Regions from separate parts of the Paenibacillus sp. YIM B09110 genome, predicted to be linked through region 2. Evidence: riboswitches for the same ligand, from Rfam matches in the RefSeq annotation. Region 2 holds a riboswitch; each other region holds the start of a gene.
What was found. A riboswitch is a leader RNA that binds a small molecule or an ion and turns the genes downstream of it on or off. The one in region 2 is predicted to bind cyclic di-GMP.

Region 1 (10,863 bases), on a different contig from region 2:
CTAACGATTGCAAATAATAAAACGGGCTTTCTGCAATTTCGATCAAAATATACTTGCGCAGATGCTTAAAACCGGGAATCCCTTGTTGAAATGTAATGATATCGGCTTCTTCGTATTTAAAATTCCCGAATCGGGTGGATTCAATAAGCATGCGAGTCACACTCCATAGTATTATCAGATAAAATAAAAAGCTATAGAATCGAGGTCGATTATATAGCTTTAACAAATTATGACGTTATTAATAGGTCAAGTCAATAATTGGCGGTGTAATCGTTACCGAGGCATATTGCTCCATATAGACGTTTACACTGCCTCTGTTATATTGAATATCCGGCTTATTCACCTTCACGTTGATATCTGCACGCCCAACTTGTACATTAACCTCGGGCTTAGATATTATGGCTTGAAAATCAACATTATCGTAAGCAGCGGGACCAAATACATTTAGTTTTAAATCTTGTTGCGATAAAGACTGCTTGGCCACATCGGCGACAGGATTGCCTCCAGCGGTCAGATCGCCTATTTGATTATACTCTTGGACCGTTCGCTGGATATAGCGAATCGCGCAGTCTTGGTAAGAGCTATAGATACGATTCCAAAAGGCTTCAGGCTTGCCGCCCGATAGAGCATTCCGTGTCTTCGTCATATCGATAATGACGACTGGCTGCTCCGTCTGAATATCGATTACCGTGTCGGTCGTCTGTATATCGATCGTCGCCGGCGTTTGTCTGATCTCATATTGCCCGCTCTGTGATTGAATGCCGATTCTCCCAGAAACAGACTGAATTTGAATTTGCGGAATAGGCAATGTCATGGCTAGCTCAAGAAATCAACCAGCGATTTGCTTACGATTTTCGCACCGACCGACAGAGATGCTTGATAGATGTTTTCATTGATTTGAGCATCGATCAGTAATTTTTCATAATCGGCATCTTCCGTCTTCGACTGCATATCCGTCAAATTAATCTCCATGTCTGCAAGACGATTCTGCACTAATTCTACACGGTTCGTACGAGCGCCGATCTCGGACCTCGCATTAATAATGCGATCCATACTTGCTTCAATATTCGGAATTTCTGCGCTAACAGCTGCGTGTGTTCCATTGTCCAAAGCGGTAATAACGCGATCAAGGACGGAGAATACATTGTTCCCGGTACCCGCCGGGTCACTAGCTCCAAAAACTTGATTCCCGGACAAATTAATATCCAGAGTGGTATTAACGCCAATCGCATAGTTGATGACGCCGGTATCTGTAACGTTCGACTTCGGATCCGTCCCGTAAGGTACTTGGTCAAACTTCTCTCCGTTAAAAACATACTTTCCGTTAAATTGACTGTTTGCGATATCGGATAATTGCGATTTCAACTGGATTATCTCGTTCTTGACGTTATCAAGAGCGATATCCGGATTCGTTCCGTTTGAACCTTGAGTTGCCAATTCCTTAACGCGTTGCAGAACGTCGTTGGCTTGCCCCAGAACCGTATCATTGAAATCAAGCCATGATATCGCTGAATCGACATTCTTCTGATATTGTTCGTTACCCGATAATTCCGTTCGGTACCGGACCGAATAAGTAATCCCAACCGGATCGTCTGACGGCTTGTTCAGCTTGCGTCCCGTTGCCGTCTGTTCCTGCAGGTTCGCCATTTGGCCCATATTGCGATTCAGATTGCGCATCATATTCAAATGCATCATGCCTTGCGTAACGCGAAGTGACATAACGTTAACCTCCTACTATAAGTCTATTCTGTTAGCGGCCAACCACGCCTGTGCCGTTGATAAGCTTCTCCAGCATCTGGTCAAAAGTGGTCATAAAACGTGCCGAGGCGCTATATGCATACTGGTATTTGATCAGATCAGACATTTCCTCGTCGAGCGAGACGCCGCTGACGGACTGTCTACTGCTCTCCACTTGATCGAGCTGCGTCTGCGTATTGGTGTAAATTCGATTCAATTCCTGACTTTGAACACCTAATGCTCCGACAATCGCTCCATAGAAATCACCTATCTTAGCGCTGGTGACACCTCCGCCAATAGCTGTCTCGTCGAAGGATACCTTCACATCTTTCAGCTCGGACATAAGAAGTGCAAGTCCATTATTTCCTTTGACGACGGTCGTCACTCCTGCCCCGTCCGTCGAAGTTCGAAGCGATGTGGCAATCTTATTAGCATCGGAGGCAATCGTCGGATTAAGCGTTATGCTGGCTGCCGTTATCCCCGTAGCTCCAAGCTTGAACGTAAAGAAATCTTCACCTTGCTCAGCCGGAGAACCCAACGAGTAACCCAGCTTGTGCAGGCCATTGATGCCTTGAACAGTAACAACCTCCGGAGCTGTAGTAGCAACCGTCGTACCGGGCTTCACCCAACCTGCCGGAACGGTAACCTGAAACTCTCCGTTCGCTAGTGTGTTGGCGAGAGTATCAAGTTGCTGCTGAAACTCCGATACGTAGGTGTCTCGCGACACGATCATCCCGTGAATTTCGCCGCCGATAAGCGTCCCGTTCGCTACGGCAGTCTCTACATCTTGGGAAGTTATCGACGTCATCGTTCCACCCTGAACCAAATTCATGTTACCCATCGAGATCTGATAGCCCAGTTCTGTATCCGTTACGTTAATATTAACGATCTTCGAGAGCTTGTCCGTCATCAAATCCCTTTGATCGCGAAGATCGTTCGCATCGTCGCCCAACGATTCGATCCTTCTGATCTCTGAATTGAGCGATGAAATCGTCTGAAGCAAAGAATTGGATTCAGTTACTTTGACATCAACGTTTTCCGTTAAATCGGCATCGAGATCCGTCAATTGACGGCTCAATTCGTTAAAGGTCTCTACAAGAGCTTTGGCGTTTTCCTGTAAAATCTCGCGGCCGGTTACGTTTTCTGGATCTTTACTAAGATCGGACCATGCGCTCCAGAAGTTTTCAAGAACCGTTCTGATTCCCGTTTCCGAGGGCTCATTCACGTAACCTTCCAGCTTGCTCAATGTATCTGTCTGGATCGATAAGCTTCCGAGACTCTGACTTTGTTCGCGATACTGCTCATCAAGAAAAGCGTTGCGAATACGTGTGATTGAAGTAAATTCAACACCTGTTCCCAATTGACCTGGAGCAATGGATCGATTCATCCCATAAGCTTCAATCGATCGCGATGCGACCATATTGACCTTTTGCCGGGAATACCCCTCCGTATTCGCATTCGAAATATTATGGCCTACCGTATTAATCGCTGCCTGCTGCGTGAACAAGCCGCGCTTCGCCGTTTCTAGCGAATGGAAGGTTGATCTCATTGTGTCATCTCCTCGTTAAGCTCTGGAATCGAACCAGGTGTTGCGTTTATTGTTATTGTATTGTTGACTCATCGGATGCTGATAGGTAACGTCCTCGTTCGGATTCTCCTGCATGAGATCGATCGAAAAGTTAATGAACGTAAGCGACTGGTGAATCAGTTGCTGATTCAGATCGTTCACTAGTTTCAACTCCTGGAGCAATCCCCCAAGCTCCTGCTGCAGCTTCATGAGCTCCTGCTTCTCGTCGGCATTGCTGACCGACTTGATGAGCTCCGTCATGACGCCGCTGCGGAAGCGGAAGCCCATATCCTTATAGTAGCGTGCTGTTTCGAACACTCTCTTCTTTTCAAGCTCTTCCGCTGTCGTTGCTAGCAGCTTTTCTTTCTGGGTGATGACGTTCAGTTGAACGACATCATTGGCAATAATTAATGGCTTCTTGCTTTGTTCCAGCTCGAGAAGACGCTCATACAGCTCATGCTGCTGCTGCAGCAGACGAACAATTGCACCTGTAGACATGGATGTCCGCCTCCGTCATTATTCCGACTGGTTGTTATTTAGGTATGGAAACAGCTTCTCGGCAATTTTGCCGGCTTCTACATGATAAGTTCCCGTTGCAACAGCTTGCTTAAGCTCTTCCAGCTGCTTCGCTCTCTCCGCGCTGCTTGCTTGGCTGGTGGCCAGTTCTTTGGCCGCTGCAGAAATTTGGACCTCGTCCTTCTTCTTCGCCTTATTCGTTTCGCTTATGCGTGATTCGTTCTGCTTCTGATAAGGGTTAAGCGCGCCGATTCGATTAGGTTCATTTATCTTCAATTTGTTCACCTCATTGATTTATCCGTACTAACGCAAACGGCTGTCGCAGTCGTTCCGTGATGATGAAAATAAAAAAGCCGATTACCTTTACAAGTATTATCGGCCGCAGTCAAACGATATTTTATAGTCTTAGCTATATTTAGTATTATCTGTCCTTATAACGATCCAGTCCGCGATAAGCGCCTTGGGTAGACGAGAAGCCCTTAGGGGGGTCATCTTTCTTGGATAGATTGCCTTGCATCTGCTGCGCGGCTTTCGTCAACTTGTTACGGCAATTGTCGCAAAGATGTCCTTCTCTAATAAGCGTTCCGCACGATTCGCAAGGATAAGACATATTCGGCGCATTGACCATGGAAATGCGACCCTCGCGAATGAACTTCGTAATCTGCTTTATGGATACGCCGGTTTCATCCGACAGCTCCGTAATGATAGCTCCTTTGTATTCACGCAAGTAGTTTGCACATAGCTCGTACTCTTTATCAATGTCCCGTGTGCATACATTACATACTTCTCTAATTCCTTTGGCAAAAAGCTTTCCGCAACGAGGACAATTATCCAAATTCATCGCCATAAGCCCTCCTTTTCGTTCTCTATCAAACTATATATACCTAGTTTAACGGATAGAGGCAACGTTTTCATTAGAAATTCATAAAAATGCTTACGAACGCGCCCAAGTAAGCACAAAAACCTCTAATGGAAAGTCGCTGTTCGCAATTAATTCCTCTGCGCAAGCGTCTGCTGTACTGCCCGTGGTATAGATATCATCTATTAAAATAACTCTAGCACGTGATCTCGAGAGAGAATGGCTAACACTATTATAGCTTTGCTCCAGCTTGCTTAAAGAAGCCGAATCCGCTCGAAAAAGCTTCTTCATATCGCTTATGCGTTCCGAACGCGACTTGAAGCTTTGTTTTCCCGTGTGCCGCTCGCGGCTAAGCAGCGGCAGCAGCGGCAATTGGTAATGGGAAGCAAGCTGGGCTGCTAATTGCTCCGCTTGGTTGAAGCCCCGCTCCTCCGCCCGCGCCGAGCTGACCGGCACATACGTCACGGCATCCCAGCAAGCTCTATAGCTGCCTCGCTTCGTTGGCGCTCCGAGTTGGCGGCTTAGCTCCTCGAAGGCTGGCTGGAGCATGAGGCCAAGCAGTGGCCCAAGCTCTTCGTTGCCTCTATATTTATAAAGCGCCAGCCAGCTCTTCATCGTAGAGTCGTATTGCACGGCGCTTCGATTGCATATAAACGATCTGTTCGGCTGTCTGCTGCAATCCTCGCATGAAATGCCGCGGCCGCATCTTAGGCATGCAATACGAGAGCTAGTTAACCATGGAATGGCAGATAAGCAAGTGCCGCATAGCTGCTGTATCAAATGAATTGGCAGCTTAATGCCTGAGGGATGACCTTTGCCTGGTTGGATCGATTTCTTGCAGAATGCGCATGTTTTTGTTCGTGCAGATAACCATTCTGCTTGTCCTGCAATTGTATTTGGAAGTCTTCGCATCCATTCTATTATTGACGTTATGCTCATCGCTCTGCCTCCCTTACGGTTATTTTCGTGAGCAAATAACCATGCTTGCGCGCCATACGATTCATCGCCTTAATATGGCTAACCGCTCTTGCCTGCGAACGGCTATGTTCGCTGCTGCAGAAGTAGACCCGTCCTGCCGGATCCTCTGCGGATCGGCCGGCTCGACCTGCCATTTGGACAAGCGACGCCTCATCAAACAATCGCCCGTCTGCGTCTAATATGTATACATCGCTTCGAGGTATCGTAACTCCCCGCTCCAATATGGTCGTCGTTACAAGCACGCGAATCTTCCCGTCACGGAATTGCTTTACTTTAATCGCCCGCTCCTCGTCTTGCGAAGAAGTTGCCTCCACCTCCGCCAGTGTGAGCTGCGAGCGCAGCAAGGCTGCCATCGGTTCTGCCTGTGCGATCCGCTGCACGAACACGAATAATTGTGCCCCTCTTTCTACGGAACGACGCAGTTCAGACAACAAGGATGCCGGAAGCCGCCTTGATATCAGCAGCTTCGCTACCGTTGCGGTTCGAAGCAGCTTAGGGACAGGCAGCGGATGCCGATGATAGCGCACAGGCACTCTTGCATGCGGCAAGGAGCCTCGTCTCGCCTCCTGCTGCATGGCCTGCGGAGGCGTCGCCGACAGCAGAAGTCTAACTGCGCCTGGGGCGCAGCTTTTGTAAGCCGCGTAGTGGAGTGTCGAGTCGTTTACATATGGAAAAGCATCGAGCTCGTCCAAGATAACAAGGTCGAAGCTCTGCCTGAAGCGAAACAGCTGATGTGTTGTCGCCAGCGTAATGTCGCCGCGCTCCCACTTTTGATCGCTGCCTCCGTACAAGGTGACGACCGAGGCAGACGGAAACGCTCTGCGAATACGCGGATCAAGCTCAATAACGACATCGCGCCTCGGCGTTGCGAGTAGAGCCTTGCCGCCGCGCAGCAAGATAGATTCAATCAGCGGGAAAATCATCTCTGTCTTACCCGCTCCGGTAACCGCCCAAAGCAGAAAGTTGCTTATTGCAGCCGGTGCGGATCGGACTGGCATCTTACCTTTATTCGATGACTCTGCGAATTGAAGCGCCTTAGCCGTTGCCGAAGCTTGGGCGGGACTTAGGCCCCACTTGGACAGCCTCACCTCCATCGGCGGGAGGCGGCCTGCATTTAGATGAGCGATGGCAGACGGCAGCCCTTCAATAAGCAGCTCGCATTCCCGGCTGCGCCCCATCTGAATGCAGCTTGAGCAATAAGCGCATGCTCTTCCGCAGGATGCGCAGTCTGTGCGGCGCATCTGTGATTCGCCGCTGCCGCAGCGCAGGCAGCGGAGCTCGCGCCTGCTGCGGCGCAGCAGGCCTCGCCGGTTGCCGGCTTCTGCGGCAACCGCCCCGTGCAGGCGCACGAGCCCGAGCAGCCCAGCCAGCTGGAGCACATCGCTCCAGCCGCCGTCCGCGCCGGGCACGGCCGCGCCCTCAAGCAGCGCCAGCGCTTCGCCCCGCAGCAGCGCGCGCCCTTGCAAGAGCGCCCCCGCCTGCCTCGCGGCGGCGGCTACCCCCTCCAGCGCAGCCCCGCTAACGCTCGCTGCCCCGCCATCCATAAGCTTGCCCGCTGACGCAGCTCGCTCCCAGCGCTCCGCGCCGCCGCGCTTGCTCCGCCGCGCGCCCGCAGCCTCACCGCACGCTGCCGCCGTACACGCGGCAAGCCGGCCGACGACACCCTCGCGATCGCCGCTCCCTCCCCCTCGTTGCTCCTGCTCGCTATTCCAAAGCGCTGCCGCTCGGCAAGCATCTCCGAGCGGCAGCGGATCCTGCCATACCCAGCCCTCATCTGCCGGAGGCCCTCCCCTCCCCATTCGCATCCCGAGCGAGGGCTCGAGCCAATAAAGCCGATCAACTTCAGGCGCAATCGTACAATATGCTCTCCATATTTCATTTCTGCCGACAACATACACATAAGCCCGCATCTTTTCCCCACTCCCCGCATATTGTATTTCTTAGTGCGTCATCATCACTAATGTCTAATGTTTAACAACCAAGCGAACGCAAAAAAAAGCACACCTTGAGCGCATAGAGCGCTGCAAAGTGTGCTTCACTTTCATAACCGTTATAGCTTGAAGTATATACTAAAAAGGCATTTTGGACAAATCGGAAGGATTTTGCAGGTCAATGAGCACCGCCTGATTCGCATCCTTCAGAACACCTTCAGACTGCAGCAGCCACATCAACTGATTGGCATCGCTTTCTCTACTGGATGCGGCTTCGCCTGCATCATCGACTGTACGGCTTCGCCTCATCTGTTCCGGGTATTCATGAACGGTCACTATATGCCCCTTGCGGGCCATCCGATCGACAATCGCAAGCGTTTCCGGCGTCGCGCCATAATCAACAACCGTCACCTTCACTTCCTTTCCCGTCTGACGCGAGAAAGTCAACAGCGAACGCATATACCATTCTATATTATGTTGATCCTCATCGGCTATAAGCACATAATGCCTGCTAGCCCTCTTCCGCCCTTGCCGAATCCAATAAGCCAGATGAACCGACAATGCAGCCGCTATATAGCACCCAAGCACGAGAAGCAGAAGTTTGAGCACGGCGGTCACCTCCTCTATGCGACACTATATGCCGCTCAACGCCCACAGGTTCCGGTAAAAGCGGACAAGTTGAAAAACATACAGTCCTTTTTCCTCTTTCTACACTTTTCGACTTATTTCAGCATAATTCGACATATTTACACTCTTGTAGAAATACCAATATATGTTATCATTTTAGTGCGAACTAGAGCATAAGTAGTATTGAAAAGCAGATAGAGTGAAGGAAGGAGGGGGAACCTCTTTACATTCGTGCTTTTTAGGGAAGCGATGATGTATAATCTGCACCTGGACACTTGGATTATACGGAGCTAGTAGTGTAACCGGCCCTCTTAGAACTAGATTATCCAAATCTAAGAGGAGAGTGAACAATGAAGTTGTTCAAAAAACAGTTTGCGGTCATCATGTCCATCATGCTTGTCTTGTCCATGTTCTTAAGCTCGATCGTTATGGCGCAAGGCACGGATGAGACAAGTCAAGAATCTGCACAGACAACACCTGCACCAGCCTCCGAGAATACAGAGTCAACTGTTGCCCCTTCTGAAGAGCCTGCAACGGAAGAGTCTCCTTCTATTGAATCCTCAATGGTGTTCACTACCCGCGGAGGAGGAGGCGGCGGCGGCGGCGGTGGCGACAATGCATGCGACGAACACGACCGCGACTTATCCGGTATTCAAGGCACTTATGGAGGCCGTGACGAAGATTGTGACGACGGCGGCAATAAATGCATCGGCGGAGACAGCCCGAGGATAACCGGCGGAGTCTTGCAAGGCACTAGTGACGGTGGCCGTAATCATGACTCGAAGTGCGGGGACCTCAAGGTTTACAAAAAATACTACTATGAAGACGGAAAATCAAAGTCACAAAGCGGCGTTACATTCGAAGTATATAAGGGCAACAACCTGATCACTTCAGGTACAACCAATTCTTCGGGTTACGTTTTGTTCAAGAATCTAGAACAGGGCACCTATAAAGTAGTTGAGATTGTTCCCGCTGGTTTCACTACTTCGATCTCTAGCAGCGGCCAAACGGTTGCAGTTAAGAAAAACAAAACGGAAGACATTACAGTGTACAACACGCCTATCCTCACGATAGCAGCTGCTTGTACAGATGATCCAACTAAAGCACGGAAGTGGATCGTTACGAACGAAAGTAATGTTGATGTCGAGTTCAAATGGAAAACAAATGGAAGCTGGCATGAGAAAGATATTGATGGCAATAGCTCTGAGCCAATTAATGTCACAGGCACTCCTAGCTCACTGACCATCAAGTGGGAGAGCGGCCAATACGACAAAACGATCACCCTGCCAAGCTCGGCCGAAGACTGCTCGCCGCCTGACCCAATCGAGCTGAACATCGTAGCCAACGGCTGCTTGGAGAACGAACAGAATACAAGCGCGAGCACTTGGACGGTTACTCGCGGCAACGACGGCAAAGGTTCGATCAGCTTCTCTTACTCCATTAACGGCGGTCCAAGCCAATCCGCAGGACCAATCGCCGCGGATGGCAGCGTAACGCTTACGGGCGGCTCTGCAGACCAGCTCGATACGATCGCTATTACGTGGAGCAACGGTGAAGCCGAGACGCTTCAATCTGATTCCGCATCCGAAACAGCAAGTCAAGATTGCATCACGCCTGAGCCAGAGCCAGACCCGATCGTGCTGAACATCGTAGCCAACGGCTGCTTGGAGAACGAGCAGAATACAAGCTCAAGCACTTGGACGGTTACTCGCGGCAGCGACGGCAAAGATCCGATCAGCTTCACTTACTCCGTTAACGGCGGAACAGACCAGTCCGCTGGACCAATCTCCGCAGGCGGAAGCTTGACGCTTACAGGCGGATCTGCAGACCATCTTGATACGATCGCTATTACGTGGGATAACGGTGAAGTCGAGACGCTTCAAACTGATTCCGCATCGGAAACAGCAAGTCAGGATTGCATCACGCCTGAGCCTGAGCCAGACCCGATTGTCCTTAACCTTGTAGCCAACGGTTGCTTGGAGTCGGATAATGAAGATGGCGAGAGCAGATGGACGATTACTTATCCTACTGATGTAGTAGGCGCTGAAGCAGTCTCCTTCTCATGGGAAGTTAATGGTAACGGAACGATTTATTCCGGCTCGGTTTCGCCTAACGGCTCCACTACGATCACAGGCGGCAGCGCTGACTTCATCGATTCCATCACGATTAAATGGGACAACGGCGTCGACGAGGCACTTGCAACGAAAACAGCTGCAGAAGCAGATGAGGACGATTGCGATCCTCCTCCTACACCGGAGCCTATCTCGCTAAACCTGTCCGTTAACGGTTGTTATGCAGGCGAGCAAGGTTACACAGGTGAAAGACTCTGGACGATTACTCGCGGCAATGACGGCGGCGGTTCAATCGAATTCAACTGGTACTTGAATCAAAATGGTGAAAGCTACGATGACTCCGGTTCGGTGAGCATTACTAGCGGCTCATCCGTCAACGTCTATGCCGGCTCGTTCGGCGAGACAGACGATCTGACTATCTACTGGTCCGACAGCATCGGTTCGAAGTCAATCACAGCGAGCGAAGAATCCAACTGTACGCCTCCAACAGGAGAACCGGAAGATCCAGAGCTTACGATCACCAACGTATGTACGGTGAATCCAAACTCGACCCGCAAGTGGAGAGTGCATAACCCT
Region 2 (10,863 bases):
GCGAGAACATCGTCTATGGGAAGCAAGGCGCGTCCGATGAAGAAATCGAGGCTGCCGCGGGGGCTGCAAGCGCACATGAGTTCATTATGTCGTTCCCGCAAGGCTATGACTCCCAGATCGGGGAACGAGGCGTGAAGCTGTCCGGTGGACAGAAGCAGCGCATATCGATCGCCCGCGCCATACTGAAAAATCCAGCCGTTATCATACTGGACGAGGCAACCTCCTCGCTCGATACGGAATCCGAGAAGTCGATTCAAGATGCTCTCGCGCACTTGCTCGAAGGCCGCACTTGCCTCGTCATCGCGCATCGGCTGTCAACGATTCAGCAGGCCGATACGATCTACGTGCTGGATAAAGGCGTCATCCTCGAATCTGGCACGCATGATGAGCTGCTTGCGGCACAAGGCAGGTACAAGCAGCTGTATGAGCTGCAGTTCCCTCAGCAGGAAGCTGCGGCATCCGCCGCCGAACCACAGCTGGAGCTGCAACGGACGAAGAAATTTTAGTTGCATGATCAAGACTCGCGACAAGGACCTCATATTCCACTATTCAGTGGCGTATGGGGTCTTTGAGTTATACGAATCCCAAACCAACACCAAGCCTCATGACGAATAAAGTTAAAAAGTATATCTATTCCACCAATTTCAACTTACTTGCGAGAAATAGATATAGAAACGATCTCTATCTCATATAAAACCTCCACATAAACAACAAGAAACCGTCCCAACAGCATACTGGCTATTGGGACGGCCTCTTTGAATGATCAACAAACCCCTGACTTACTTCGGGTCATGCGAGGCAATGCGAGCTCGCTGACCGTGCGAACCGATGGAAGCGCCTGAGTCGGCATCACGCTCGCGTCCCATGAACGGCCACCAGTTGGCTGGGCCGAACATGCGTACCATGACCGGTATGAACAGCGGCAGCATAACCATCGCATACAAGAACAATCCGCACAGGACGATCGTTGCAATTTGCAGCAGCGACATGACTCCCGATGGAAGCATCGCCGCGAACGTGCCGCCGAGAATGACGGCAGCGGACATAATGACGGTACCCATATTTTTCATCGCTTCAAGGATCGCCTCGGAAGGCGACAGGTGACGATATTCCTTGAATCGATCCATTAAGAAGATGCTGTAGTCGATGCCGAGCGCCACCAGCATGACGAAGCCGAAGAACGGCACGGCCCAGCTGACGCCCGAGTAACCGAGCAAACGTACGAATATAACTTCCGTAATCGCCATCGAAGTGTAGAACGTAACGAGCAGCGAGGCGATCATGTAGAGCGGCATAATGATTGAACGGAAGAGCACGATCAGAATAATCGCTATGCCGATCAGCATGAGCACAACCGTCTTCGAATAATCGGCCGACGATATATTGCTCAGATCGTGGTTAATGCTCGTCACGCCGCCGATTGCAATCTCGGCATCGCTATATGCCGTGCCTTTCAGTGCCCGTTCCACGGCTGCTTCGAGCGAAGGAACTTCAGCCATTGTATCTTGCTCGTAAGGATTTGTACGGAATACGACATCGAACTTAGCCGTGTGGCGATCCTCGGACATATACACATTAAGTGCCGATTGGAACTCCTCGTTCGCAATCGCTTCTTCGGGAATATACCAGCCCGTCATTTGTTTATTCGGCGAATCTGCCAAACCATTCAAGTAACCTCCAGCCGACTGCAGGCCATCCGTCACTTGCGTAAGTCCGCTAACACTATCGTCGAGTCCGCTTGTCAGCTCGCCGAGCTGATCGCCAAGCGCCGCGAAGCCCGACTGCAGCTCCTTCTGCCCTTCTGTCAGTTGACCAAGACCCTGCGTTACGCCCGGCAGCTTGGTGACGATCTGCCCTTGACCTGCCGCTGCTTGCGCAATGCCCTTCTGCAGCTCGGCAATGCCAGCTGCCAATCGTTCAAGTCCGCCTGCAAGCGCGGATTGGCCTTGCGAAGCTTGCGTGAAGCCCGCATTCGCCTGCTTCATGCCGGTATTGATTGCGCCAAGCTGCGCGTTCATCTGCGCAAGCTGGGCGTGAACGCCGGCAGCGCTTTGCTGCAGCTGGCCGAGCGCGCCAAGCGCCTCCTGGAATGCGGCATCTTCCGCCAGTCCAGGATAATTGTCCGTCAGCCCGCTTAAGCCTTGCTGCACGCCAGAGAGCCCTTCCGCCAGCTTCGCCTGCTCAGCAGCGACTGCGCTATAGGCGCCGGTCAACTGATCCAGACCGCCGCCAAGGTGCTCATAGCTGCCCGCAAGCTCCTTGCTCGCAGCAGCCAATTGAACCGCGCTGGCATGCGCCTGCTCAAGCCCGGCGGTCAATTCCTTCGCTCCGGCTGAGCCGTCCAGCAGCCCTTGCTCGATCTTGCTCAGACCGGCGCCAAGCTGCTCGACGCCCGTCTTCAGCTCATTCGTGCCGGAGACGAGCTCCCCCGCACCGTCGACCGCTTCGGCCAGCTTCGGCGCATTTTCGTTCAGCGCGTTGCTCGCCTCAGACAAGCCGCTGCCGATCTTGCCGAGCCCTTCTCCGCTCTGTCCAAGGCCATCCTCGAGCGTGCCTACCTGGTCGGCGACGAGGAATTGCTCCATCGCTTCGCCCATCGGCCGCGTGGCGCTGCGAACCGCCTTCACGCCTTCGGCCTTCGCCAGCTCGCGGCTCGCCTGCTCCAGTGCTGCCAGTCCCTCAGGCGTATCCAGCGGCTGATCGGTCTTCACGACGACCGTCGTTGGCAACGATTCGCCTGGTCCGAATCCCTCCGCAATAATATTGAATGCTTTAACGGAATCATATTTGTCGCCAATCTCGTCAAGCGAATTGAACGAGATCGAGCCTTTGTAAGCAGTGAGGAACGGTACGACGATTACCGCCAATATAACAAGCGCCCACACCGGTTTCTTCAGCGAGAAGTTGCCGACAGCGCCCCATAGCTTGCTCGGCTTATGCTCCAGCGAGCCCTTCGCCGGCCAGAACAGCGCCTTGCCCAGCACAGCCATAAAGAACGGTACGATGGTGAACAGTGCAATAAGCAGCACCGCTACGCCAACAGCGACCGCTACGGCTGAACGATACAACATGAATGTCGAGAAGCCGATCGACGCGAATCCGACCAGCACCGCAAGCCCGGAGAACAGTACGGTTCTGCCTGCCGTGCGATACGTATGAACGATCGCTTCCGTAATGTCGCCGCGATGCGCCAGCTCTTCCTTGAAGCGGCTGATCAGCAGTATGCAGTAGTCCGTGCCAATGCCGAACAATACGGCAACGAGGAAAATTTGCGTAAAGTTGGATAGCGGAAAGTCAGCATACTTCACGAGGAATGCGACTATCGATTGTGAGGTGAGGTAAGTAAAGCCAACCGCCAGCAGCGGCACAATCGGCGCAACCGCCGAACGGAAGACGATGAATAAGATGATAAGAATGAATCCGACCGTAATAAGCTCTGTCTTCTTAAGCCCTTCCTGCGAGCTCTGCACAACATCCTCGGAGATAATCCAGTTGCCCGTATAATAATGCTCAATGCCGATGTCGGACAGCGACTCATACAGACCGTCCTTTAGCTCGACCAGCTCCCGGTCGCCAGCCTCTACGCTCAAAAGTGTCAGAACGGTGCTGCCGTCCTCGGACATCATCTGCGGCTTGAGCTCAGGCGTATCGAAGTGGCTTGTAACCGACGTGACGCCGATCGACTCGCCTTCCGCCTTCAGCTTATCAACGCCGCCCTTCACTTCGGCTAGATCGCTTTCCGATAGGCCGCCTTCTTTATGAAAGACGAGCACGGTCGCCATGCCGCTTGCGCCTTCGTCGCCACCTACTTCCTTCACTAGATCGCTGGCGATATGCGAGGAGTAGCCGTCCGGCACGCCAATCTGTCCTTTCGTGCGTACAAGTTCCCCCATTGCCGGCGCTGTAATCATCAGCCCTGCCGCCAACGCAATCCATAACACAAGCACTAACCACTTTAGCTTCAGTATGACTCTCATTCTCTCTCTGCTCTCCCTTCACGATTACGCTTCATAGCCTTACTGTGGTTTGCCCAGTTCATGAGCGAGCTTCTCGAACGTCTGGATAAACGTGATCGCTTCCTGCTCGTCGAACGGGCTAATATACTTTAGCAGCAGCTCATACATCTTCACATCCATCTCGTCAAAAAGCTGCTCTCCCTCCTCAGTCAGCGCTAAATAAGTGACGCGCCGATCCTTCTCATCAGGCAAACGATAAATCAGATTCTTGTAGAAAAGACGATTAATAATGGCCGTAATCGAGCTTTTGCCCACGCAGAAAATATCAGCCAGCTCCGAGGACGTGCTTCTCCCTTGGCTATGCAAATATCGCAGCGTCGAGAACTGGTCGATCGTCAGCTCTTCCGGCATCAGCTCGCGTATCAAGGCGTTTAATCGACGGTTAACCAAGAAGTGGGCAGCCTCGTAGCGATGTATAATTTCTTTGGATAGTCTGAGATCCATTCCTGCATCAGATCCTCCTTCTGTGTCGCAATAGTCCGAACACCTAGTGACCTCAATGCCTCGGACAAACTAATTCTACTGTAGAACTATTTGATAATCGAACTATATCAAAGACGCGATTCAAATGCAACGTATCAATAATGAACTTATCGTGAACGGACTAGAATTGTCCGATTGATTTTTGCCGCGGAACATTTATATAATATTGGCGAAAACAAAAGGAACGAAATAAATTCATATGGAGGTTGGACGCATGTACGATATTGCAATTATCGGAGCTGGGCCCGCAGGAGCAAGCGCAGCGATCTTTAGCGCCAAGGCAGGCAAAAAAACAGTCATGTTCGAAAATAACAAAGGGATGACAAAACGCGCATGGTTCGAGAACCATTACGGCGTGTCCGAAATCGGCGGTCCTGATCTCATCGAGACAGGCAAGAAGCAGGCGCTCAAATTCGGTACCGAGATTAAGGAAGAAACCGTTCAGAACATCACAGTCATCGAAGGCGGTCTCAAGATTGAATCCGATGGCGGAACTTACGAAGCCAAGCATGTCCTGCTCGCTACTGGAGCCGCAACTGACCTTGCGGAGCATATCGGCGTTCAGACGAAGCCAGGTACAGAGCCGCGCATCAAGACGGTTGTCGCAGTCGATCCAAGCGGCAAAACGAGCATTCCCGGGATCTGGGCCGCGGGAACGGTAGCAGGCGTAAGCGTTCATGCGATCATTACAGCCGGCGACGGCGCCAAAGCAGCTATCAACATCATTAGCGAAATGAATGGCGAACGTTATGTCGATCACGACGTACTGAAAGCATAGTTTACTAATTCACGCAAAAAAAGAAGGATTTTAGAATAAATTGTCGAATATTAGGTGAAAAGCCGGATAGGCAAAGGGCAAACTATGCGAAAGCATAGGACGCAAAGCTACGGGTCTACAGCGTAATCACGCCATGATCGCCGGGTTACCCTAATGATTTGTGACTGCAGGAGGGTGCCGTTTGGCATCCTTTTTTTATTGTCAAATCCAACCATAATCGTTCCATTGACATATTACCAGGAGGCCCGAATTGAGTACTGTACAGCAACCGAAGCGTAATCGATGGATCATCGCCATGTCCTTCCTACTATGCACGTTGCTCGCTTTAATCAGCGAGAGACTTGGCTATCCCTTTCTATATGGCATAACATTCACCTTTACAAGCGTATTCCTGTTAGTCGGACTCCGCTTGTTCGGGTTCTGGCCCGGATTACTGGCCGCCGCAGTCGTGCATACGATTGGGACTCAGCTTATGGAACAATCTCTATTCCATTACATCGGATTGCTGGAAATTGCCATTGTCGGTCTGCTCGTTCGCAAGTACCCGAGTCACCTGTTCGTCTGCGACGCCGCCTTCTGGCTGCTCATCGCCGCCCCGCTAACGTATCTTACGCATGTCGGTCAATATAACGCTATGGGGACCGATCTGATACTCGTTACATCGATTGTGGCGATAAACGGACTGCTGAACGCGCTGTGTGCCGATATTGCCCTGCAATATTTGCCGCTCTCAAGGTGGTCCGGCATCGCTCGCGATTGGCGCAGATCCAGTTCCCTCAACCGCGTCATGCTTCATTTCTCGGTCGTGTGCGTTATACTGCCGTTTCTATTGAATATTTACATTAGCAGCACAGGCTCATTCAAGGAAGCCAGCCGCCACGCCGAGCAGCTATCCAGCAGCGTAGCTTCGATGATCGGAAGAGAGTATATGGAGAGCAGGATCCGATATGAAGATAATAAGTCTGAGGCCACGCTTGCATACCTGCAATCGCTGATTGCCAAGCATTCGTCCGCTCTATATACAATTACCATTACAGATGGAAGCGGCACCGTCATCCCTTGGAACGGCAGCATCCGTAATGACACCTCAAGCTACCGGATTAACAAAGCGTTAAGCAACAACCTTCAATTGCTTATTCCTGTACTTAAAGAGCATCCGCTCCATATCTCGACTTGGCATGAAGGAAAGTTCCGTTACGCCTCGTCCATCCATGATACGGGCCTCATGATCCATATCGATATTCCTTTACATAACTATCAATACTATCTTTTTAATAAATACATCACGCATTTCATTTATTTAATTACACTCGCCTTATTCGCTGCGCTTGTTGCGTTCTTCATTAACCGCTGGCTAGGCAGAAGCTTGAAGCGATTAGCCGAAGCGACGAACAATCTGCCGAGCCGCCTGAAGCAGGAAGACTTGATCGAATGGCCGTCCAGCAATATTTTCGAGATTCACGCCTTAATTAGCAACTTCAAGCAAATGGCGGTCAATCTCGTCCATATGTTCGGTGAGACGCAGAAAAACAGCGAGCGCCTGCAAGCTCAAGCGTATATGCTTGGGCAATCGGAGGAGAAACTTCATCGCCTCGCTTATTACGACATGCTGACAGGCTTGCCGAATCGGCTTCACTTTACGAAGCATATTCAAGACATGATTACGATACACGCTGGCAATGAACATAAGATTGCTGTTATGTTCGCCGATATCAATCGCTTCAAGCAAGTAAACGATACGCTTGGCCACGCAACCGGCGATAGACTCCTGAAGCAGGCTGCCAGCCGCTTCGCAGAGACTGCAACGAGCTTCGATGTATTTCGTCTCGGAGGCGATGAATTCGTCTTCGCCGGCTCGTACACCGACGTTGCGGAGGTGCACAACATGGCGGAGCAGATCGGCGAAGCATTCTCGAAGCCTTTCGAAATCGACGGCATGCCGCTTTACTTGACAATCAGCATTGGCATTAGCCTATATCCGCTCGACGGAGAAGATATCGACACCGTTATTAGCAATGCGGATATCGCCATGTACAGCGCCAAGGAGGAGGGCGACGGCTGCTACCGCTTCTACAAGCCGAAACTGGCCTCGGTCATGACAGAGAAGATGCACTTGGAGAACGGACTCTATAATGCGCTGCAAACAAACCAATTCTCCTTACACTATCAGCCGAAAATGAGCGCCTCGACAGGGAAGTTATGCGGCATAGAAGCGCTTATCCGCTGGCAGCATCCAGAACTGGGCCTTATTCCGCCAGATAAGTTCATTCCGCTTGCCGAACAGGCGGGCTTCATATTAGAAATTGACCGATGGGTGTTCCGCGAAGCTTGCCGCCAGAACAAAGCGTGGCAGGATGCGGGTTTACCTCCGATATGCGTATCGGTTAACATCTCCGGGAGACATTTTTTCCAAGGAAACTTAATCGAAATGATCGTAACCGCGTTAGAAGATACACAATTATCGCCGGAATACGTCAGCATTGAAATTACGGAGGGCGTCTTCATGCGCAATATGGAGCAAGTCATTGAAACGATCCAGTATTTGCGCAAGCTCGGCATCTTAATCTCGATGGACGACTTCGGCACCGGCTACTCAACGCTTAATCAGCTGCAAAGGCTGCCGATCTCCGATGTGAAGCTGGACCGCTCTTTCATTCAAGGCATTACAACCGACGAGAAGAAATCCTCGATCGTTCGGGCTATTATCGAGCTTGTGCACAGTATGGATATGAGGGTCGTGGCAGAAGGCGTGGAAACCGATGACGAATCGCAATTTTGCAAAGAGCTGAAGTGCGATGAACTGCAAGGTTACTTGTTCAGCAGGCCTCTTCCGGCGCATCAGTTCGAAGCTCTGCTGGCCGGCAGTGCAGCATAAAGCACTGCACAAACAACGAATGGCAGTACAGGAGTAGCCACCTGTACTGCCATTGTTCGTCTTAAGCGCTTGCTCCGGTTTCGGCTTGAGATGCCGATTCGCTTTCGCTTGCCTGTGCCCCATTCTCCGCTGCTGGCTTGTCACCTTTCTGGGCACCGCGCGCTCCGTTAGGACGCTCCCCCCGCGGACCTTTGCCGCCATCTTGAGCGCGCCCTTGAAGCTCGCCGTTTACCAGCTTCTCGGCATGCTCAGCCAAGGTTGCAAGCTTCTCGTCATACTGCTCCTGCGTCAACTCTCCCGCCGCAAGTTTCTCGGCGAGCTTCGCCTTAACTTCGGCTACATGCGCATCAATAACGTTTTGAACGGCTATGCCTTTCTCAGCAGCAAGTGCCGCAATCGTTTTTCCGCCATCTAGAGCCTCCTTAAGCTCGTCCGCTCCTAGACCCAACGCTGCAGCTACCGCTTCAAGCCCTCCGCCTCCAAAGCCCTTGCCGCCGCGACCGTCATGCTTGCCCAGCCCCTGTCCGCCGCCTTTGGAATCAAGCAGCTTCTCCGCCTGCTCGGCAGCGGTTGGTTTCGTCTTCTCTGCTTGTCCTTCCTTCTGCTTATCGGTGTCCGCAGATGCGTCTGGGGCGCTCGCACGCTCCGCCTCCAGCCATTCGATTAGCTTCGCTTTCAGCTCTTCGCGAGTTTTGCCCTGCGCCACTGCGATTTCGCTGAGCGTGCTCGTCTTAAGCTGCGTCTTCAACGCTGCTTCATCAATACCCAAGTAAACGAGAAGCTGTTCTTGTATGTTTCCAAGGCCATGTCCGCCGAATTGTCCGTCCTTGCCCTTCTTCTCTGCGCCGTCGACAGCTTTGCCGGTTTGGTTTGAATCGGTCTGAGCAACGTCAGCCGAAGCAGCATTCACATATTGGCTGCTCCAAAGCACGCCTCCTCCTAGTGTCAAAGTAAGCGCGATGGCTCCTGCCGTTATCGCTTTTGCTTTCGGTTTCAATTGAAGCATTCGTAATTCCACCTCTCATCGATAATGTTGTTACAGGAACATCCTACCCCGGCTTCCTTAATTGTCCTTTAAAGCCGACTGAAAGTTAGCTGAATTCTGCTCAGAAGCTTATATATTCAACACTTTTCTAACATTGAATCTCGCATTTTTCTAATATCCCATTGCTATGCTTATTGCAGAAAATACAACTAGAATTGTCGATTCCTTAAATTACCACCTACATAATCCGACATAAATCGACGATATTCATCATAATCAATGTTTTGGAGAGTGATAGGATGTTTCGTGCGTTCAACAAAAGTTTAGTAGTGGCAAGTTCAATTGTGTTAGCTTTATTATTAATTATCGTTATCGGAGTTACGGAGACGTTATCCTATAACAGCCAAAAAACCGCCTTTACGCAGGAGATTATTCGTACCGGAGAAACACTCGGTGCCCAGATGGAAGCCAGTTACTTCTTGCTAGGCCGCGGTTACGAGGAAATTAAGGCTGGCGGCGATACGGAGGGCGATGTTTTTCAACAACTTAAGCAGCTGCTGGACACGATGATAAAGAACGAACTAGTTGCGAATGCTTACATATACATGCCCGAGATAGCCGAGCAAGACGGCAAGAAGATTGCGACCGTTATGCAAAGCAACGAAGCGCTTCATGCTGCCGATTTCGGTCCTGGCGACACTTATGAGATTCCGGAGATTGTCGAGCCGACGTTCAAGGAAGCAGCGGAAGACGGATTTGCGATTTCCAAGGTTTATGAGGACGACATAGGGCAATGGGTCACCTTAATGACTGAGCTTGAATCTAAAGATGGTCAAGTAGTAGGAATGTTCGGCGTCGATATCGACTATGCTTTCATTAACGCCAAGCTTAGCGAGCTGTTATGGAAAAGCATTGCCATTTCCGCCATATTCTCAGTCATCGCTATTCTAATAGCTGTCGCGCTTATCCGCTTGGTGCTTAAGCCGCTCAAGAGGCTGGCAGAAGTATCGGCGTTAGCCGCTCAGGGTGATCTTACGCTTGCCGTTGCGGTTAAGGGGCAAAATGAAATTTCTCAAGTAGGAACCTCGTTTAACGCGATGATCGCAAGCCTGCGCGAGCTGGCAGGCAATATTAGCACGACTTCAGGCGAGGTTGCGGGCGCTGCGGCCAACATGCAGCAAAGCGCTGAGCAGACCTCACAAGCAACGCAAGATGTGACGGAAGCGATTCAAGAGGTTGCCGTTGGTTCAGATACGCAGTTGCAAAGCTTCCAAGAATGCCAACGTGCAATGACGGAGATGACCGTGGGTATACAACGTATTGCGGAATCAACCTCTTCCGTATCCGAGCTAGCCGCAGATACAAGCCAGCTTGCTTCCGAAGGCGAGAGTGTCATTGATTCTACGCTACAACAGATGCACGAGATTGAAGAGCATGTATCGACGACCGTCGCTACGCTTCACGAGCTGAAGGAGCAAAGCGATAAGATCGGCGGCATACTCGCAATGATCGGCGACGTCGCGAATCAGACGAATTTGCTGGCGCTTAACGCATCGATCGAAGCAGCGCGTGCCGGCGAGCATGGCAAAGGGTTCGCTGTTGTTGCGCATGAAATTCGCAAGCTGGCCGAACGTTCGAAGGAATCATCGGAGCAGATTGGCGCAATTCTGCACAGCATCGGTAGCGGTACGTCGCATGCGGTGCTGACGATGGAGAAATCGGCAGT
Region 3 (10,863 bases), on a different contig from region 2:
GAACAATCTTTTCTTTCGTGTCGGCCGTATGTTTCAGCGGCGACTTAGATAATATATCACAGACGCCTATAGCATTGCAAGCACTTTTTATATAAACCTTTAAACTGTTTTCTATTATAGAAGATAACAAAAAAACACGATGCCAAAGCACCGTGTCTAATAACTGTCTAGTATTGTTTTGCTGCCGAATATTTCGAAGCATCTTTAATTAGATCGAACTTCTTGTTACTCTTCTTGAGACCAGCGTCTACCGTCGTATCAATAATTACCCATTTGCCATTCAAGAACACTTCGTTCCAAGCATGATATACACTAACATATTCCGTGTCACCCATTACGAGCTTAGTAGGAACTCCTACACTACGAAGCATTGCAGCGAACAACGACGAGTAACCATAGCAGATATCTTTTTTCGTCGAAAGTGTTTTGTCGATGCTTGGGAGGTAGTCAGTCGAAATGTTGGCTGCCAAATCATAATCATATTTGATGTTATTAATGATATAGTCGTAGATTGCTCTTACTTTCTCATTGTCTGATTTGCTGTTTTTTGTTAGCTCTTTTGCTTTAACAATAGCAAGACTCGAGCTTGTCCATGCTACATTTTGCACCGAATTCAAGTAAATCACGCTGTTGTTAGCAAGGTTAAGCTTAACTGTTTCTTTGTTAACTACTTTATATTTGTTGCCTTCTGTATTCTCTAACACCGACACGGTGTAATCGCCATTTCCAAGTTGCAGCGGGAATTGTTCTACTTTCTTGGAAGCTGTCATGTTATATGTATATTTATTATCGCCTTTTGCGATCATAACTTTTGTTTTCACGTTAGCCTTTACTTCATAGGATACCGATACAATGCCTTTATCTAGACTAGCTGTGTTCAACCAAGTTGTGTTTTCGCTAGCTTCTGCACTTGTAACTTTAATCGATGCGATCATGATGAACGCTACTGCTATCATAAGAATAAACTTACGCATGAATAAAACTCCCTTCGGTAGCTGGCTGCCATCTTTCAGAAGGCCCTTTAGCTTTGCGTCCCTACCTTTCGATAGGTTTGCCGTTATCGTGTAAAGTTTCATAGGACTGCTTGTCCCTTGTTATAAAACAAAAAAAGCTCTGTCTTTCGGTAGCTGGCTGCCATCATAAGGAAGGCCCTTTAGCTTTGCGTCCCTACCTTTCGATAGGTTTGCCATTATCGTGATTCGCTTTTTCTAATACTTGTCCTACTATTTAGTAAAATAAAAAATGCTCCGTCGTTCGGTAGCTGGCTGCCATCATAAGGAAGGCCCTTTAGCTTTGCGTCCCTACCTTTCGATAGGTTTGCCATTATCGGGATTAGCATCGATAGTCCTATATTACCATATGATTCTAGTAATTCAATACTATCTAGCAAAAAAATAGATCAAAATCTTACAAAAAATAATAGCTACTTAAACCTTTCCTCAATATCGTAAGTAATCGTTTTTGATTTCTCTTTGTTGTTATCTTTCCAAGTTACTTTGGCGCAAACAACTTTATTGCTCTCTAGATCGGTATTGCCGATTTTACATAAGAATTTGTCGATTTGTACGTTACTTTGCAGTACTTATGTAGAACTATGTAACATAGGTGTTTCGCAAGCTCTATTTTAATACTGATGATCTAGGGGTGTAAATTTAGCGCCATTAGATGTATTCACATTCATCCGTTTACTCGAAAAAAACTTAATATGGAGCAATAAGAAAAAGCGCGGCCGTCAGACGGTTATTCACCATCAACGCGGCCACGCTTCTATAGTTACTTGTATCTTGCTTTACGTATCGCTCGTCCCTTACTCGCCGGAGCGTTGCTCTCTCATATGCGGGAACAACAGTACGTCCCGGATCGAAGGCGCATCCGTCAACAACATAATGAGACGGTCGATGCCGATTCCCAAACCGCCAGTAGGCGGCATACCGTATTCAAGGGCACGGATGAAGTCATCATCCATCTCATGCGCCTCGTCGTTGCCGTGCTCTTTCTCTACGAGCTGTGCCTCGAACCGTTCGCGCTGGTCGATCGGATCGTTCAGCTCTGTAAAGGCGTTCGCGTGCTCGCGCGCTACGATGAATAGCTCGAAGCGGTCCGTGAAGCGCGGATCGACTTCACTCTTCTTCGCCAGGGGCGAGATTGCAACCGGATGTCCGGTAACGAACGTAGGCTGAATCAGCGTATGCTCGCCAAATGTTTCGAAGAACGCGTTCAAGATATGACCAAACGTCATATGCGGCTCAACCGCAACTTTATGCTCCTTAGCAAGGCGATGTGCTTCCTCGTCGGTCATTTCCACGCTGAAGTCGACACCCGTAAGTTCCTTCACGAGATCGACCATCGATACGCGGCGCCATTGCGGAGTCAAGTCAACTTCTTGGCCTTGGTACGTAATCTTCGTTGTCCCAAGCACCTCTTGTGCGATATGCGCAATCAGATTCTCGGTCAGAGCCATAATATCTTTGTAGTCAGCGTAAGCCTCGTACAGCTCTATCATTGTGAACTCAGGGTTGTGACGCGTCGAGATACCCTCGTTGCGGTATACCCGGCCGATCTCATATACCTTCTCCAAGCCGCCCACGATAAGACGTTTTAGATGAAGCTCGATCGCAATACGCATATAAAGCTGCATATCGAGCGCATTATGATGAGTGATGAAAGGACGAGCAGCAGCTCCCCCCGCAATCGAGTGCAGCGTTGGCGTCTCTACTTCTAAGTAATCTCTCGAATCGAGATAACGGCGCATCGATTGAATGATCTTGGACCGGGTAATGAAGGTTTGTTGAACGTCCGGATTCACAATCAGGTCGACATAACGTTGACGGTAACGCAGTTCGACGTCCTTCAGGCCATGGTACTTGTCAGGCAGCGGCAGCAGCGACTTCGTCAATACGTCAACATCTTGCGCTTTGACGGAAACTTCGCCTGTATTCGTCTTGAACACGACGCCATGTACGCCGACAATATCACCAATATCAAGCAGATCGAAAGCAGCGAACTTATGCTCTTCGACCGTGTCCTTGCGGACGTAGATTTGAATCTTGCCGCTCAAGTCCTGGATATGCGCGAAGCCCGCCTTGCCCATGCCGCGCTTCTGCATAATACGGCCGGCGATGCTCACTTTAACCGCTTGGCCTTCCAGCTCTTCCTTCGTAGACGCTTCATAGGCTGTTAGTATATCTTTGGCATTATGAGTGCGCTCGAACTTCTTGCCGAATGGATCAACGCCTAAAGCGCGAAGCTCGTCTAGTTTGTCTCTGCGGATCTGCAGAAGCTCACTTAACTCCTGCTCCTGTCCCTGCTCGTTATTCTCATGTTCCACTTTCGTTCATCTCCCTGATACGTAAGGGTAACCGATAACGTTCAAAAAGCTTCCGGCAAGGAAGCTTTCTAAACCATTCATCGCAAACCTTATTTTTTGATATCGACAATTTTATATTGAATGATGCCGGCTGGTACGTTCACTTCTACAACGGTGCCTTTTTTCTTGCCTAGAATCGCCTTGCCAACCGGACTTTCATTAGAAATCTTATTTTGGAGCGGATCGGACTCCGCGGTGCCTACAATCGCATATTCCATTGTATCGCCGAATTCCATATCTTCAACCGTTACAATAGAACCAATACTCACTGTATCGATATCGATATCATCGTTATTGATGATACGCGCATTACGAAGCATCTTCTCAAGCGTAATAATACGGCCTTCAATAAATGCCTGCTCATTCTTCGCGTCCTCGTATTCGGAGTTCTCGCTAATATCGCCATAACCGATTGCAACCTTGATCCGCTCAGCGACTTCGCGTCGCTTGACCGACTTTAAGGTTTCCAGCTCCTCTTCAAGCTTCTTTAAGCCGTCCTGAGTCAGAATGATTTGCTTATCGTTCATCTTTCCGATTCTCCCGTCGTGTGACTTATTTTCATACCGTGTATGAATTCACTGTTACCTAATATATTACGCTTCATTGCCATCATACCTTGAGTCATTTCACTTTAAAGGGGTCTCTTGAGAGCCTCTTTGGATTATATTGCACGATTATATTTCAAAGTTGCCCCCAATGTCAATCAAAGCCAAACGTCCCATTGAAACCGTTTCACTTAGGCGTGAACCCATACATTCCGCATCATGCCGACATCTGTCGAACTTTGTCGATGCAAGTGCCGCTGCCTTCAAAATGAAGCATGCTCCGACATAGCGCTCCATTAAAAGCAGCGGCAACCGGCGATCAATTTAATGAATGATCTCTTCCGCTGCGGTATGAACGGATGAAGCGCCATTCTGCTCCTGCTCGTCCTCTTCTTCCAATGAGAGAATATAATTTTCCAAAATCGCCACCATGCGATCGCGGTCCGTTTCTTCCATAATAACGTCCTTCACGCGCGCGCCTCCTGGCAAGCCCTTCAAATACCATGCTAAGTGCTTGCGCATCTCGCGCACGGCTACCGCTTCGTTCTTCAGCGCGATCAGTCGGTCAAGGTGCAAGATCGCGACATCCATCTTCTCGCGCGGAGCCGGATCGCCCAACAGCTCGCCCGTTGCCAAGTACTGAATCGTACGATAGAGCATCCAAGGGTTGCCCAGCGCGCCCCGTCCGATCATAACGCCGTCGACGCCAGTGTGATCCAGCATCCTTCTCGCGTCCTCTGGCGAGAATACGTCGCCATTCCCAATTACGGGAATAGATACCGATTGTTTGACATCCCTTATGATGTCCCAATTCGCCTTGCCCGTATACAGCTGCTCCCGCGTCCGTCCATGCACACTAACGGCTTTTCCGCCTGCGCGCTCAACCGCACGCGCGTTCTCGATTGCATAAACATGCTCGTCATCCCAGCCGATACGCATCTTCACCGTAACCGGCTTTTTCACAGCGTCTACGACAGCAGACACCATCTCATAGATTTTGTTCGGGTCAAGCAGCCAACGAGCGCCGGCGTCGCATTTGGTTACCTTCGGTACAGGGCATCCCATATTAATATCGATAATGTCTGCATTCGTCTGCGTATCGACAACCTTTGCCGCCTCGACCAGCGACTCCCGGTCGCCGCCGAATATTTGCAAACTAAGCGGCTTCTCGCGCTCATCAACGAACAGCATCTCCATCGTACGTTTATTACCGTGCAGGATCGCCTTGTCGCTCACCATTTCTGCGCATACAAGTCCCGTTCCGAATTCCTTTGCTATTAAACGAAAAGCAGGATTGCACACGCCTGCCATCGGCGCCAGCACGACCCTATTCTTCATCTCGATGTCTCCGATTTTCAGCATGCCATTCCACACTCCTCATTGATATTATTTGATCCCAAGCGTCCTGTGCCGGACGTCAGGCTTTATTCACGGGTATCCGACATTAATTCCTCATAATCGATCCCCAGCGTGCTCGCAATATGGTTAAGCAGCTTCGGATCCGTCTTCCTCGTACCTCGCTCCAGCGAGCCCAATACCGCAACAGATACGCCCAGCACTTTGGCCAGCTCCTGCTGCGTATAACCCTTCAGCTTTCGAAAGGCTCTGACGCGCTGCGCCAATTGATTGTTTTCCATAACGTGATGCCTTCCTTTCCATCCTGAAGCGCGCTGCCGGCCGCCAATGAAACTTCGTCCCGCAACGAATGCGATAATTCTATAACGTCATTTAACGGTACAAGCACGAATGACCGCTCCATCATGCGCGGATGCGGCAGTGTCAGCTCCTCTTGATTCATTCTGACATTATCGTACAGCAGGAGGTCGAGGTCAATGGTTCTCGGTCCCCAACGTATCTGCCTAACTCGCCCTAGCTGCAGCTCATATTCGAGCAGCTTGCGCAGCAACTCGATCGGAGAGAGCGAAGTGCGGATTGCTATCGCCATGTTCAGAAATGCAGGCTGATCTGTATATCCGACAGGATCTGTCTCATAGATGCCCGACACCCTTCGCACCTCAATGGTTGGTTCACGGTCAATCAGTACGATAGCCTCCGTGAGAAGCAGCTCTCGCTCTCCCATATTCGATCCTAAAGCGACGTACGCTTCGAAAGTTTGCCCGTTAGGCGGGAATCGCTCTTCCATCTGCATCCCGCTTTCTCCGCATCTCGATCGTTACCCCGTCAAAGTGGATATCGAACGGAGGATGCGGCTTTGTTACTCGAACCGTCACTTCATTTACCATAGTATAAGCTTCCAGAACCCGTGATGCAATGTGACCCGTTAAAGCTTCGATCAGCTTGAAAGGAGGTCCTTCCACAATCTCTTTCGTGAATGCATGGATCTCCGCGTAGTTAATTGTATAGTTCAAATCATCGGTCTCAGCAGCTTGGCCAAGCTCCATATGCAGCACGATATCGACGTAAAACTGTTGCCCTAGCTTGTTCTCTTCGGCAAAAACGCCATGATACCCATAGAAACGCATCCCTTTAATCGCCATTTGGTCCATTTCCGTCACTCCTCACAGGCAAATGCCTTATTTCTTAATCTGCAACTTTATATGTTCTTATATTGTAAAATAGCGTCCGTCATCAAAGCGGTCTGCTTCATCTCGCGAACGTCATGCACCCTTACAATATGACTGCCTTGCGCGATACCAAGCGCAACTGTCGCAGCCGTGCCGAAAGCCAGCTCTTCCACGGGTAAGCACAGCGTGTCCCGAATAAACTTTTTGCGCGATGTGCCGAGCAGTACCGGATAACCCAGCTCCGACAGTTCGGATAAGCGAGCAAGCAGCTCTAAGTTGTTCTCGTACGTTTTCGCGAACCCGATACCGGGATCAAGCCATACCTGAGACTCCGAAACGCCGGCCGTCTTCGCAATCTCGACACTGCCAAGCAGATCAGCCAACACATCAGGCACGAAATCGTTATAGTCACGCGCATGGCGGTTGTGGTTAAGAATAACGGGGCAGCCGAACTCTGCGGCCACTGCCGCCATCTCGGGATCGCCCTTCAAGGCCCATATATCGTTAATAATATGAGCGCCCGCTTCGAGCGCCTGACGCGCCGCAGCAGCCTTATACGTGTCTATTGACAGCGGTATATGCGGAATCTCCTTCCGCACTGCTTCAATAACAGGAATGATGCGTCGCAGCTCCTCATCCAGAGGAACGGGCTCGAAACCCGGACGCGTCGATTCGCCGCCGATATCGAGAATATCCGCTCCATCCTCCACCATAGCGAGCGCGTGGGCTACCGCAGCATCTACCCCCGTATACTTGCCGCCATCAGAGAAGGAATCCGGCGTCGCATTGAGGATGCCCATAATTAATGTACGTTTTCCAAGTTCCAGCCGAATGCCGCCGTTCAACTCATATACCCAATGTCTATTATGTGTGCCGCTCTTGCTCATGCTGCCACTCTCCTTAACCGTTATTCATTCCCGACAATTTGCGATGCATCTGCACGATAGAGCGCTAGCAAGCCTCTCGTCAGCTCTCCCGCATAACCGTCGCCAACTTGTACAGTCTCGTTCCTGCTCACAATGTCGGATAGCGTCGTAATCGGTATAAGCTCCTGTATGGAGTTAGTCATCCATATTTCATCAGCCTGTACAAGCTCTTCCCATGTAAAATATCCTTCATGCACCGAACGCCCTGCTTCCCGCGCAAGTTCTAAGACACGCTCGCGCGTCACACCGGGTAAGATGCCCGTATGAATAGCCGGCGTGTACAAGATGCCGTCCTTCACATAGAACAGATTGCTCACAATGCCTTCAGCGAGCCAGCCTTCCTTCGTCAGCATAAGCCCCTCTGCTCCTGACGGAGGAGAAGAGGCAAGCAGCTCACGCTTCGCAATAATATTATTCATATAATGGAGAGATTTGAATCTGATATCGCCTTCCGGCGTGTTCCGCCGCGTCTGCAGCAGCCTCAGCTCTCTTCCATGCATAGGAATCGAATCATTGACCGGCGGCAGCGACTTTACGAGCAGCAGCACGCTCGGCTGCTCGTAATCGCCCGTTGGAAGACCAAGCTCGCCTACGCCAGCGCTTACCGTCAGACGGACATAACCGTCCGTCAGACCGTTCGCAGCCAGCAGCTCAGTCACCTGCTCGCTAATTCCCTTCTCGTCGCCACGATACTGAATGCCTAGCTGTTCGCAACCGGCCTGCAGCCGCCTTAGATGGCGGTTCAGCAGATAAGGACGGCCGCCGTAAGTACGGAACGTCTCAAACAGGCCCAGACCGTACAAAAAACCGTGATCGTAGACCGAGATCACGGCTTCGCTTGCTTCCTTAACAGAGCCGTTCAAGCTGACTTTCATCGCGCGGCTCCGGTTTTATTTTGCAAAAAGTTACGAAGCATCGTCAGGCCATGCTCCGTGATGATCGATTCAGGGTGGAATTGAACGCCCTCAATCGCGTACTCCTTATGACGAAGACCCATAATCTCGCCTTCATCCGTTTCAGCCGTAATCTCTAGGCAGTCCGGCAGCGTCTCGCGTCGAACGATCAGCGAATGGTAGCGCGTCGCCGTGAATGGGGATGGCATGCCTTCGAAGATCGATTTGCTATCATGATGAATAAGTGAAGTCTTGCCGTGCATCAGCTTCTCCGCGCGGACAACATCGCCACCGAACGCTTGTCCGATCGACTGATGGCCTAGGCATACGCCGAAGATCGGAATAACGCCTTTGAAATGGTCGATGAGCGAGAGACTGATTCCCGCTTCATTAGGCGAGCAAGGACCTGGCGAAATGAGAATATGGTCGGGCTTCAGCGCTTCAATGCCCGCTAGGTCGATCTCGTCATTTCTTTTGACCACAATCTCTTCGCCAAGCTCTCCCAAATACTGAACGAGATTGTACGTAAAGGAATCGTAATTATCAATTACAAGGATCATCGTCTAAGCTCCCCTCTTATCCGTTGTTGGCTCCGGCCAACTGTTCGCTGTACTGAACGGCCTTCCACAACGCCTTCGCTTTGTTCAGAGATTCATAATATTCGCGTTCCGGATTCGAGTCGATCACGATACCGGCACCTGCCTGTATATGAGCAACGCCATCCTTTATAGCCATCGTTCTAATAATAATATTAAATTCCATATCGCCGTTATAGTCAATCCAGCCGAGCGATCCTGTGTACGGACCTCTTCGTACCGGCTCAAGCTCCTCTATAATTTCCATCGTCCGAATCTTCGGCGCGCCTGTAATGGTGCCTCCCGGGAACGTGGCCGCTATGACGTCGTACGCGTCCTTGCCTTCGGCAAGTATCCCTTCGACTTGCGACACAAGGTGCATCACATGCGAGTAATACTCGATGACCATCAGTTCCTTCACTTCAACCGTCCCGTACGCCGATATACGGCCGAGGTCGTTGCGTTCCAGATCGACGAGCATAATATGCTCGGCGCGCTCCTTCTCGTTAGCGACAAGCTCCTCTGCAAGCTGTCGGTCTTCTTCCTCTGTCCGCCCTCTGCGCCTCGTGCCGGCAATCGGTCTCGTTGCCAATCTGCCGTCTTGCAGCTCTACGAGCAGCTCCGGTGAAGCGGACACCAGCTGGAAGTCAGGGCAGCGCAGAAAGCCCATGTACGGCGACGGATTGAACAGCCTAAGCCATTCGTACAGCTCTTCCGGTGACGTATCAATCGCACGGCTCTGACGCTGGGACAGATTTACCTGGAACACATCACCTTGGCCGATATAATTGCGAATCGCTTCTACGGCATCCATATACGCCTGCTTCTTGAACGGAGAGCTAATATCGTTCATTTCTTCTATGTCGATATGAAGATGATCCGCTTCAGTCAGCTTAAGGCGCTTCTCCTTGACCGTCTCCGCCTTGCGGCACGCTTTCTCTTCCTCGAACCATGTCAGCCAGTAGTCTGTCATCCCCTCAGCGCGCGACAGCGCACGATCATAGGCTTCCAGCAGCTCCTGCTCGCCGGCATTCGGATCAATAGGCATATGGACCGCGCAATAAACAACGGAGCGCTCATGATCAATAATCCATAGTTCATTCATTCGCATGAACAAGTAATCCGGCAAAGCGAGATCATCGTCGGCAAGCTCTGGCAAACGTTCTATCGAACGGATCACATCATAGCTCCAGTAGCCGACACAGCCGCCGATCCACTTCGGTCCATCAACTAGACGCGGTCCGACTGCGCCCGCCATCCATTCCCTCATCACTTCAAGCGGCTTGCCATGCCAGTTGCGCCGGCTCTGCTCCTCTAGCGATTCGTAGGTGACGGATTCAGCCGTCAGTCCTTTGCCCCGAATAATTGCATCCGGATGCAAGCCCAAATACGTATACTTGCCATCCTTCCCGCTCTCCAGGACAACGGCATACGGTGATGCGTCCTGCCATGCTTCTTCCCAAGAAGTGACTATGCCGCTATCACGACTCTGAAATGGCAATTCCTTAAGCAACGGAAGCGTCGTATATTTCCGCTCGGCGTGCCACCGGACCCACTGCTTTCTATCGGTGACCATCACCCTCAACCCCCGTTCATCTGACTTATTTTGCCTAGTATACAGAATAGCGCGGCAAAAGAAAAGGGCGCGGCCTCTTTCTTGAAAATATAGGAGTATATCGTTTCACTAATAGACTTACGCCTATATTTCACCGGAATGAAACGCGCTACACCGCCAAAGGACGGCGTCAGCCGTTTCACCTTGAGGACCCTGGCAGTAAATGGAGAAAAGCCTCCCACTCCGAGGAATGGAAGGCTTGAATTGCAGCTATCGTTATGGATTAGTTGTCGAAGTTGAAGAGCGGTGTGCTCAGGTAACGTTCACCGTTACTTGGAACAATCGCTACTACGCGTTTGCCTTCGCCAAGTTCTTTGGCAACTTGAAGCGCTGCGAAGATCGCTGCGCCGGAAGAAATACCGCAAAGGATACCTTCTTCTTTAGCTGCGCGACGCGCATATTCAAAAGCATCTTCGT

Region 1: linked by a shared signal. The riboswitch ahead of V8F51_RS26870 (SpaA isopeptide-forming pilin-related protein) and the one ahead of V8F51_RS13750 (putative bifunctional diguanylate cyclase/phosphodiesterase) in region 2 are both predicted to bind cyclic di-GMP.
Region 3: linked by a shared signal. The riboswitch ahead of V8F51_RS24765 (transglutaminase domain-containing protein) and the one ahead of V8F51_RS13750 (putative bifunctional diguanylate cyclase/phosphodiesterase) in region 2 are both predicted to bind cyclic di-GMP.

The regions. Positions count from the first base shown of each region.
Region 1 covers NZ_JBANSP010000028.1:38,712-49,574, reverse strand. Annotated here, with positions in the region: gene fliW (flagellar assembly protein FliW) at 1-151, opposite strand, end outside; gene V8F51_RS26915 (DUF6470 family protein) at 239-814, opposite strand; gene flgL (flagellar hook-associated protein FlgL) at 817-1,719, opposite strand; gene flgK (flagellar hook-associated protein FlgK) at 1,751-3,286, opposite strand; gene V8F51_RS26900 (flagellar protein FlgN) at 3,302-3,802, opposite strand; gene flgM (flagellar biosynthesis anti-sigma factor FlgM) at 3,821-4,114, opposite strand; gene V8F51_RS26890 (TIGR03826 family flagellar region protein) at 4,242-4,661, opposite strand; gene V8F51_RS26885 (ComF family protein) at 4,755-5,618, opposite strand; gene V8F51_RS26880 (DEAD/DEAH box helicase) at 5,615-7,567, opposite strand; gene V8F51_RS26875 (hypothetical protein) at 7,727-8,197, opposite strand; cyclic di-GMP riboswitch class II at 8,451-8,532, shown strand; gene V8F51_RS26870 (SpaA isopeptide-forming pilin-related protein) at 8,566-10,863, shown strand, end outside.
Region 2 covers NZ_JBANSP010000007.1:326,371-337,233, reverse strand. Annotated here, with positions in the region: gene V8F51_RS13770 (ABC transporter ATP-binding protein) at 1-506, shown strand, start outside; gene V8F51_RS13765 (MMPL family transporter) at 780-3,977, opposite strand; gene V8F51_RS13760 (MarR family winged helix-turn-helix transcriptional regulator) at 4,017-4,460, opposite strand; gene V8F51_RS13755 (FAD-dependent oxidoreductase) at 4,714-5,277, shown strand; cyclic di-GMP riboswitch class I at 5,344-5,430, shown strand; gene V8F51_RS13750 (putative bifunctional diguanylate cyclase/phosphodiesterase) at 5,528-8,152, shown strand; gene V8F51_RS13745 (hypothetical protein) at 8,214-9,158, opposite strand; gene V8F51_RS13740 (methyl-accepting chemotaxis protein) at 9,437-10,863, shown strand, end outside.
Region 3 covers NZ_JBANSP010000022.1:80,871-91,733, reverse strand. Annotated here, with positions in the region: gene V8F51_RS24765 (transglutaminase domain-containing protein) at 168-974, opposite strand; cyclic di-GMP riboswitch class I at 988-1,066, opposite strand; cyclic di-GMP riboswitch class I at 1,120-1,198, opposite strand; cyclic di-GMP riboswitch class I at 1,254-1,332, opposite strand; gene lysS (lysine--tRNA ligase) at 1,808-3,328, opposite strand; gene greA (transcription elongation factor GreA) at 3,418-3,894, opposite strand; gene dusB (tRNA dihydrouridine synthase DusB) at 4,237-5,274, opposite strand; gene V8F51_RS24745 (helix-turn-helix domain-containing protein) at 5,337-5,549, opposite strand; gene folK (2-amino-4-hydroxy-6-hydroxymethyldihydropteridine diphosphokinase) at 5,501-6,061, opposite strand; gene folB (dihydroneopterin aldolase) at 6,033-6,419, opposite strand; gene folP (dihydropteroate synthase) at 6,467-7,324, opposite strand; gene pabC (aminodeoxychorismate lyase) at 7,345-8,238, opposite strand; gene pabA (aminodeoxychorismate/anthranilate synthase component II) at 8,235-8,816, opposite strand; gene V8F51_RS24715 (anthranilate synthase component I family protein) at 8,833-10,407, opposite strand; gene cysK (cysteine synthase A) at 10,670-10,863, opposite strand, start outside.